2 regions of the Cobetia amphilecti genome follow, and region 1 is predicted to be linked to the other one. Evidence: riboswitches for the same ligand, from Rfam matches in the RefSeq annotation. Region 1 holds a riboswitch; the other holds the start of a gene.
The links. A riboswitch is a leader RNA that binds a small molecule or an ion and turns the genes downstream of it on or off. The one in region 1 is predicted to bind thiamine pyrophosphate.

Region 1 (3,397 bases):
GGCGGTGGCTGGCAGGCTGCTCAGGCACAGCGTGGTCAGCAGGGTGGCGAAGGCGGTGGACAGCAGCGAGGCACGCGGTGAACGTGTCGGCTGCGCTTTGCGCCGTGGCGCCGATGACGAAAGAGACATGGCGGAGTTCCTTGTGATCACAGGGTAGTGGTGCTGCCGTTCGTGGGCGGCAGTCGTCAGGCTCATGCAATTTGTGTCGAGCGTCGTTGCGTCTTTCGGTTACGCGATCTTGCGGTCTTGCGGTAGTTGCTCGAAGCCCAGGCGTGTCAGCTCAGACGTGTCAGCCGGTCGCGGTGCCAGGGCATCAGGGCGCGCAGCAGCGCATCCAGCGAGAAATAGAGCAGCAGGGAGAAGGCGACCAGCACCAGCAGGGCGGCGAACATCAGGTCGATCTCCATGCGCGCGTTGGCGTTGAGCATCAGATAGCCCAGCCCCTGACTGGCACCGGCCCATTCCCCGATGACGGCGCCGATGGGGGCGGCGGTCGCGGCCATTCGAATGCCGGAGGCCAGTGCCGGCAGCGCGGCGGGCAGCTGGATGTGGATCAGTCGGCGCCATGGGCTGGCACCCAGGGTATGGGCAAGATCCAGCCAGCCCTGCTGGGTCTGGCGCAGGCCGTCGTAGCCGGTGGAGGCGACCGGGAAGTAGATGATCAGTGTCGCCATCACCACCTTGGACAGCATGTCATAGCCGAGCCACAGCACCAGCAGCGGCGCGATCGCGAACAGCGGTATCACCTGGCTGATCAGCAGCATCGGCAGCAGCGTGCGGCGCAGGCGGGGAATGAAGGCCAGCGCCAGCGCGGTGGCAAGGCCGAGCAGAATGCCCAGCACCAGCCCGGCCAGTATCTCGCTGATGGTGACGCCAGCGTGATGGGCCAGCAGCGGCGCCTTCTCGATCAAGACCTCGAGCACGGCCTGCGGCGTGGGCAGAATGTAGGGCGGTACGGCGGTGACGGCAATGATCAGCTGCCACAGCCCCAGCAGGAGCAGCGCGCTTATGACGAGGTGACGCATGGCGTGCAGACGTTTCATGCGGCCTCCTCGCTATCACGCAGGCGGGCGATCAGTTGTGCCTGCGCCGGTGGCAGGGCCGGGTCATCCAGTGGCACCGGGCGTGCGGCGCCAAGCCCCGGCAGGCGTTCCAGCTCGGCGCCGTGGCCCGGGAGGCTCGACGGGCGCAGCACCAGCAGCTGATCGGCGAGGCGCAATGCCTCCAGCGGGTCATGGGTCACCATCAGGACGGTGCGGCCCTTGAGCAGGCGGCTGGCCAGATCATGCAGCTCCAGACGGGTGATGGCATCCACCGCCGAGAACGGCTCGTCCATCATCACGACCGGCGCCTGCTGGTAGAGTGTGCGGGCGAGGGCGACGCGCTGGCGCTGACCGCCCGAGAGGGCGTCCGGCCAGGCCTGCTCACGGCCCTCAAGCCCGACCGCGGCCAGCAGTTCATGAGCAAGCTTGCGATTGCGCGGCCGCCGGCGCAGGTCATCGCCCAGCCACAGGTTGTCGATGACGCGCCGCCACGGCAGCAGCAGGTCCTGCTGCGCCATCCAGGCCACGCGGTCGGTCAGCGGCTGACCGTCATCGGTGGCGAGGTCGAGCTGGTGGAGGTCTGACATCTCAAGGCCGGCCAGCAGGCGCAGCAGCGAACTCTTGCCGCAGCCGGAGCGCCCCAGCAGTGCCGTCCAGCTACCGGCTTCCAGACGCGCGGAAATATCGCGGAACAGCGTGTGGCCGGCGTAATCGATTCGTGCGTTGTTGAGGGTGAGTCCCAGCGACACAGGCAATTCCGTGGTCAGGCGGCGTGCCGGCAGGAGGAAGCAGGTGACGCGCCGTGCAGGGCACGCGTCGGGGATTCCCTCCGCCGGTATCAACCGGATCAGGTTCCAGGGGTTGTCGCGCGACGTATCGCTGCGGCTCTCAGCCCATCCTCGGGCACCCCCATCCAGGTCGACAGTGTAACGTCACTCTCTTGCCGGTGTCTTGTCCGACGCGGGTCAGGGGGCGGGTCCGGTGGGCAGGGCAGAGGTGGCGTGCGAAACGGACTATGCCGATGTGCCACGCCTTGGGTATGCTGAGCATTACTGTAACAAGACGTGTAGCCCAAGGAGATCATCATGCCCGACACACCGGATCTCTCGACCTGTTCCAGTTATCCCGTTCCCCCACGGCGGCCGAGCACGGCTGAGGCCGTGGGCGAGCCGCGTCCCGTGCCCAGGGGCTGGCCCGAGGAGTCACTGACCCGCCGGCTCTCGACCTATCTGGGTCAACCGCTCGAGCCGCTGGCGCTCGCCTGGCCGGATAGCGCCAACTGGCTATGGCGCCAGCGTGGCGGCACGCCCGGCCTCATCAAGCTGGCGCGCACCGGCCCAGACCATGACCCCTTCTGGCGCGCCATGCGCGGGGTCTTCGGCGCCGATCGCTGGGCGACGCCGGAGGGCCTGACGCGACTAGCGGGCGCCTTGCCCGCGCGTCTGCCGATTCCGCCACTGCCCCTGACCTTTCTGGGGCGTCTCGATGGCGCGCCCATCTGGCACCTGCCGTGGTCCAGCGGGCAGCCGAGCGATCTCAGCATCACCTTCTGTGAGCTGCTGGGCGACCAGCTTGGTCGCCTGCATCAGGACACGGTGTCCGGCTTCGGCCAGCCGCTGGCGCAGCCGATGCCGCTATTGCACTGGAATACCCGCGTCACGCGCTTTCTTGCCCATCACCCGCGTCGCGCGGAGCTTGGCACGCTGCTCAAGCGCACCTTCCCGGCACCGACTCGCGCGGTGTGGTGTCTGCCGGACATGCGCGCCGATCAATACCTGTGCGCCGCCACAGGCTGGGTATGGAGCGATTGGGAAGCGCTGGTGTGGGCGCCGATCGAGTTCGACTGGGCGCTGGTGGAGTTGCTGCTGGAAACGCCGGAGCAGCGTCAGGCCTTCATGAAGGGCTATTCGCGCCATGGGCGCATGATCGATCTCGACGGCCAGCGCGAGCTGTGCCGTGCGCTGTTGTGGGCGATGGAGGCCTTCGGTCCGCGGCCCTATGCTGAGCTTGCGGCAGCCCCAGCCTGGGTCTCGCCGCGTAGCCTGGCGTGAAATCCGCGTGCTGCACGCTGCAAGTACATGAAAGGTGTGAAATTTCTCTGCAGCCCCATCGCTGACATGGAATACTGTGGGTGAGTCGTCATGGACGTCACTCGAGATCTGATGTAGGGCTTGGCGGGGGAGCACTCGTGGTAGAGAACCTGAATTATTATTTCTTGCTGGCAGGCACGCTGATCGCCTTGAGCGTGTTGGCCAGCCGCGTCTCGGCGCGTCTTGGCATGCCGCTGCTACTGCTGTTCCTCGGCCTTGGCATGCTGGCGGGTGAAGATGGCGTACTGGGCATCCAGTTCGACG
Region 2 (3,397 bases), 1.6 Mb from region 1:
TTCACTGCTCAGCTGAGTGAGCTGTTCGGTATCACCGCGTTCCTCGATCCACTTCTCGCGCAGCGGCGCCAGGCCCCGGCGGATGTCGATCTCGACCGCCGGATCGGTGTAGGGGCCGGAGGTATCGTAGACGACGATCGGCGGGTTCTCTTCCAGACCGCTGGAGGTCTGGGTCGGCGAGCAGCCGATCTCGCGCATGGGCACGCGGATGTCCGGGCGGGAGCCTTCGATATAGATCTTGCGCGAGCCGCTCAGCGGTGCGATGGCGGCGGCGTCGACCTGTGCTTCGCTGGCGAGATGGCGGCTGCCATCCTTGCGACCGGCACGCGCGCGTGCCTTGGGGGCAGCATCAGGCTGCGAGGCGAGCGGTGACTCGGCGGCGTTGGTGGCTTGCGGGTCTTGTGTCGTCGGGGCAGTGCTCATGCAGGTCTCCTCAAAGGGCGACGTCACGGCTGACGTCATCATGGGAAGACCGTGCGCAGGGAGAGGATGGTCGTCGCCGACTCCTTGCCAACAGGTGGCCCGGGAGCGAGGCGGCCGCGCGCAGCGGCTGGCCATCAGCTTGATTCCTACGCCGGTCCTAACCGGTTCAGGTTCCACGGGACCCCTTGCTGGCAAGCTCGCGCGTCAGGGCGGCGAAGCATGCATGCAGGATCTCAGCCGGTTCCACCGGCACCCCGTCAAGCGTGTTCAGATTTCAATGCGAGAGTGTGTTGCCCGAAGCGTCAGGCTTGCCACGGGGAGCATTCTCGCATCCAGGCTCTGTTGGCCTGTCGGTCGTGCCATCCATGGAGGATGGCGTCATCCCGAGCGGTTCATGGCGAGCGCCGGGACGTCAGTCTGTGATGACTCAAGCGCGATCGAGGCCCATCTGCCAGAAGTCGATCTCGAGTCGCGTGGCGTCCCGGAAGACATCGACCAGTTCACCCAATCGACGCTCCGAGACCTCCGAGAGCCGCGCATCCAGCCATTCACGCTCGGCTTCGACGGCTTCCTTGAAGTCATCGCTGGAGTACATCGCGATCCAGTCCGCGTATGGATTGTTCTCGATCTCGGTGGTGTCCTGATCGAGCAGCCACTCGGCGATCTCGCCGTAGCCGATCAGGCAGGGCGCGAGCGCCACGTGCAGATCGAGCAGGTCGCCGCGCTGGCCGCAATCGAGCACGTAACGGGTATAGGCCAGGGTGGCGCGGGATTCCGGCAGCTCGCTCAGGTCATCCTCGCTGATGCCCCACTCGCTGCAGTAGCCGATATGCAGATCGAGCTCGGTATTGAGGATGGTGTCGAGACTGGCCGTGGCCTGACGCAGCTCCGCGAGGGTGCGGCTCTTGTAGGCGGCCAGCGCCCAGGCGCGCGCGAAGTGGATCAGGAACAGGTAGTCCTGCTGCAGGTAATGGCGGAAGGACTCCTCCGGCAGACGACCTTCGCCCAGCTGGCGAACGAAGTCGTGCTCGAGATAGTCACGCCATTCCTCGGCGCAGGCACTGGACAGGTCGTTGAAACTAGGCATGACGCATCCCTCGGTGAGCGTGCTGACGACCCGTGATGGGGCGGCAGGTCTCTGGCGCAAGCGTGGCCAGTACCGGAACAGGAGCAGGGGAAAAGCGGGGGAGGTGCCGACAGTCACCGTGAGAAAGTGGTGACGATATCGAGTGGCATCGCTTCGCGCTTGATCCCTACGCCGGTACTAGCCGGATCAGGTTCGGCGGGATCGTCATTCACGCAAGGACATTGCCTGCGCATGACATCTCAGCCGGTCTTACCGGCACCCCGTCAAGCTGTGACATATGAGTCACGATGCAGCGAGTGTAACAGCCCTGCGGCGCAGAAGAAGGGCAGTGTGAGCAAAAATGCATACGACTTTGGGAGGCATGCCGAACGTGTAAAGAGCCTCAGACGGGCTTATAAAGAGTCTCAAGCGGGCTTATAAAGAGCCTCAAGCGGCAAGGTCGGCCATGAGCGCCGGCAGGTGGCGCGACAGTCGCGCAAGGTCACGCGGCTCATCGACATCCCAGCTGGTCGGCAGGCAAGCGGCCGTTCTCCCGGCTCGGGCCAGCAGCTCCAGAGTGTCCCGGCAGACATGGGCATGACTCCAGCGGGGTAGCAGGAAGGCTTGCGGGCAGGGCGCCTTGAGGCCGATCAAGCCATAGCCGCCATCGTCGGTGGGCTGAAGCACCGCGTCGTGAGTGCGCAGTCTATGGGCTGCCTCGCGCAGCCGCTGGCTGTCCAGCGCCGGCAGATCGGAGCCCATCAGCAATACCGGCCCCTCGGGCAGATGTCGGGCCATGGCCCGGGACATTCGCTCACCGAGTTCCCCCTGCGGCTGCGCCTCGAAGGTGAGGTCGGCAGAGGCATCGACAACGCTTCGCAGCCTGGCTTCCAGCGCTACCCGCAGAGCCGCCTGTTCAGGTGCCTGGCTCGACGGCTCGGCAGAGGCCGTCAGCATCACCACGACCTTGCCGAGGCGCGCGGCGCAGGCGTGGTCAACGATATGGCTCAGCATCCGCGCATAGAGTCGAGCTGCGCCCTCGGGGCCGAGTGCGGGGATCAGGCGTGTCTTGCAGTGGCCGGCGATGGGCAGGCGACCGAAGATGATGAGAGTCGGGCGCACCTCTGACGCGGCATCAGCTGTGGGCAAGGTAGGCAACGGCGCGTCACGCATGGGGCATGCCGCGCTGCTCACAGGCTTGCGCCGCGGCGCGATAGCCGTAAAGGCGTGCCAGGCGTGCAGGGGAGATGCCACACCAGGCCGCCAGCCGCAGTCCCCACATCTTGACGATGGTGCGCCAGACGCCGTGGGTCTCCCAGCGTCGACCGCTGGTCGTGACACGCGCCGTCAGGTTCATTGGCGGGGTCAGATGCTTGAGCTGGGCACTCAGCCAGATATCTTCCATCAGTGGCATGTCGGCAAAGCCGCCGATGGCCTCGAAGGTCGAGCGCTGCACGAACTGGGTCTGGTCGCCCGTGCTGATGCTGGTCAGCCGCGAGCGCAGATTCATCATGGCGGCGATCATCGGTAACCACGGCGACTCGCCCTTGATGCTGACATCGAAGCGGCCCCAGTCGCTGCGGCGATGCGTCGTGACGGCCTCCTTGAGCAATGCCAGCGCATTGTCGGGCAAGTCGGTATCGGCATGCAGAAACAGCAGCCATTCTCCGCGTGCACGCGCGGCTCCGGCATTCATCTGGCGTGCCCGGCCCGGCTCACTGTTCAGCACGGCATCACACAGCGGTCGGGCCAGTGAGGGGGTGCCATCCGTCGAGCCACCATCCACCACGATCACTTCACAGTCCCCGCCCGCGCGCAGGCGACTCAGGGCAATCAGGGTTTGCACGATGCCGGCTGCCTCGTCATGCACCGGCATCACGATGCTCAGCCAGGGAGCGCGCGTCAGGT

Region 2: it holds a riboswitch for thiamine pyrophosphate, as region 1 does, so the genes downstream of both, tenA (thiaminase II) here and R1T44_RS07840 (ABC transporter ATP-binding protein) in region 1, are expected to answer to the same signal.

What each region holds. Positions count from the first base shown of each region.
Region 1 is NZ_CP136695.1:1,819,792-1,823,188, forward strand. Features, by position in the region: gene R1T44_RS07830 (ABC transporter substrate-binding protein) at 1-129, opposite strand, end outside; gene R1T44_RS07835 (ABC transporter permease) at 276-1,043, opposite strand; gene R1T44_RS07840 (ABC transporter ATP-binding protein) at 1,040-1,792, opposite strand; TPP riboswitch at 1,851-1,964, opposite strand; gene R1T44_RS07845 (phosphotransferase family protein) at 2,129-3,094, shown strand; gene R1T44_RS07850 (potassium/proton antiporter) at 3,232-3,397, shown strand, end outside.
Region 2 is NZ_CP136695.1:3,454,206-3,457,602, reverse strand. Features, by position in the region: gene thiC (phosphomethylpyrimidine synthase ThiC) at 1-423, opposite strand, end outside; TPP riboswitch at 550-690, opposite strand; gene tenA (thiaminase II) at 851-1,510, opposite strand; TPP riboswitch at 1,657-1,783, opposite strand; gene R1T44_RS14750 (TIGR04282 family arsenosugar biosynthesis glycosyltransferase) at 1,937-2,662, opposite strand; gene R1T44_RS14745 (TIGR04283 family arsenosugar biosynthesis glycosyltransferase) at 2,655-3,365, opposite strand.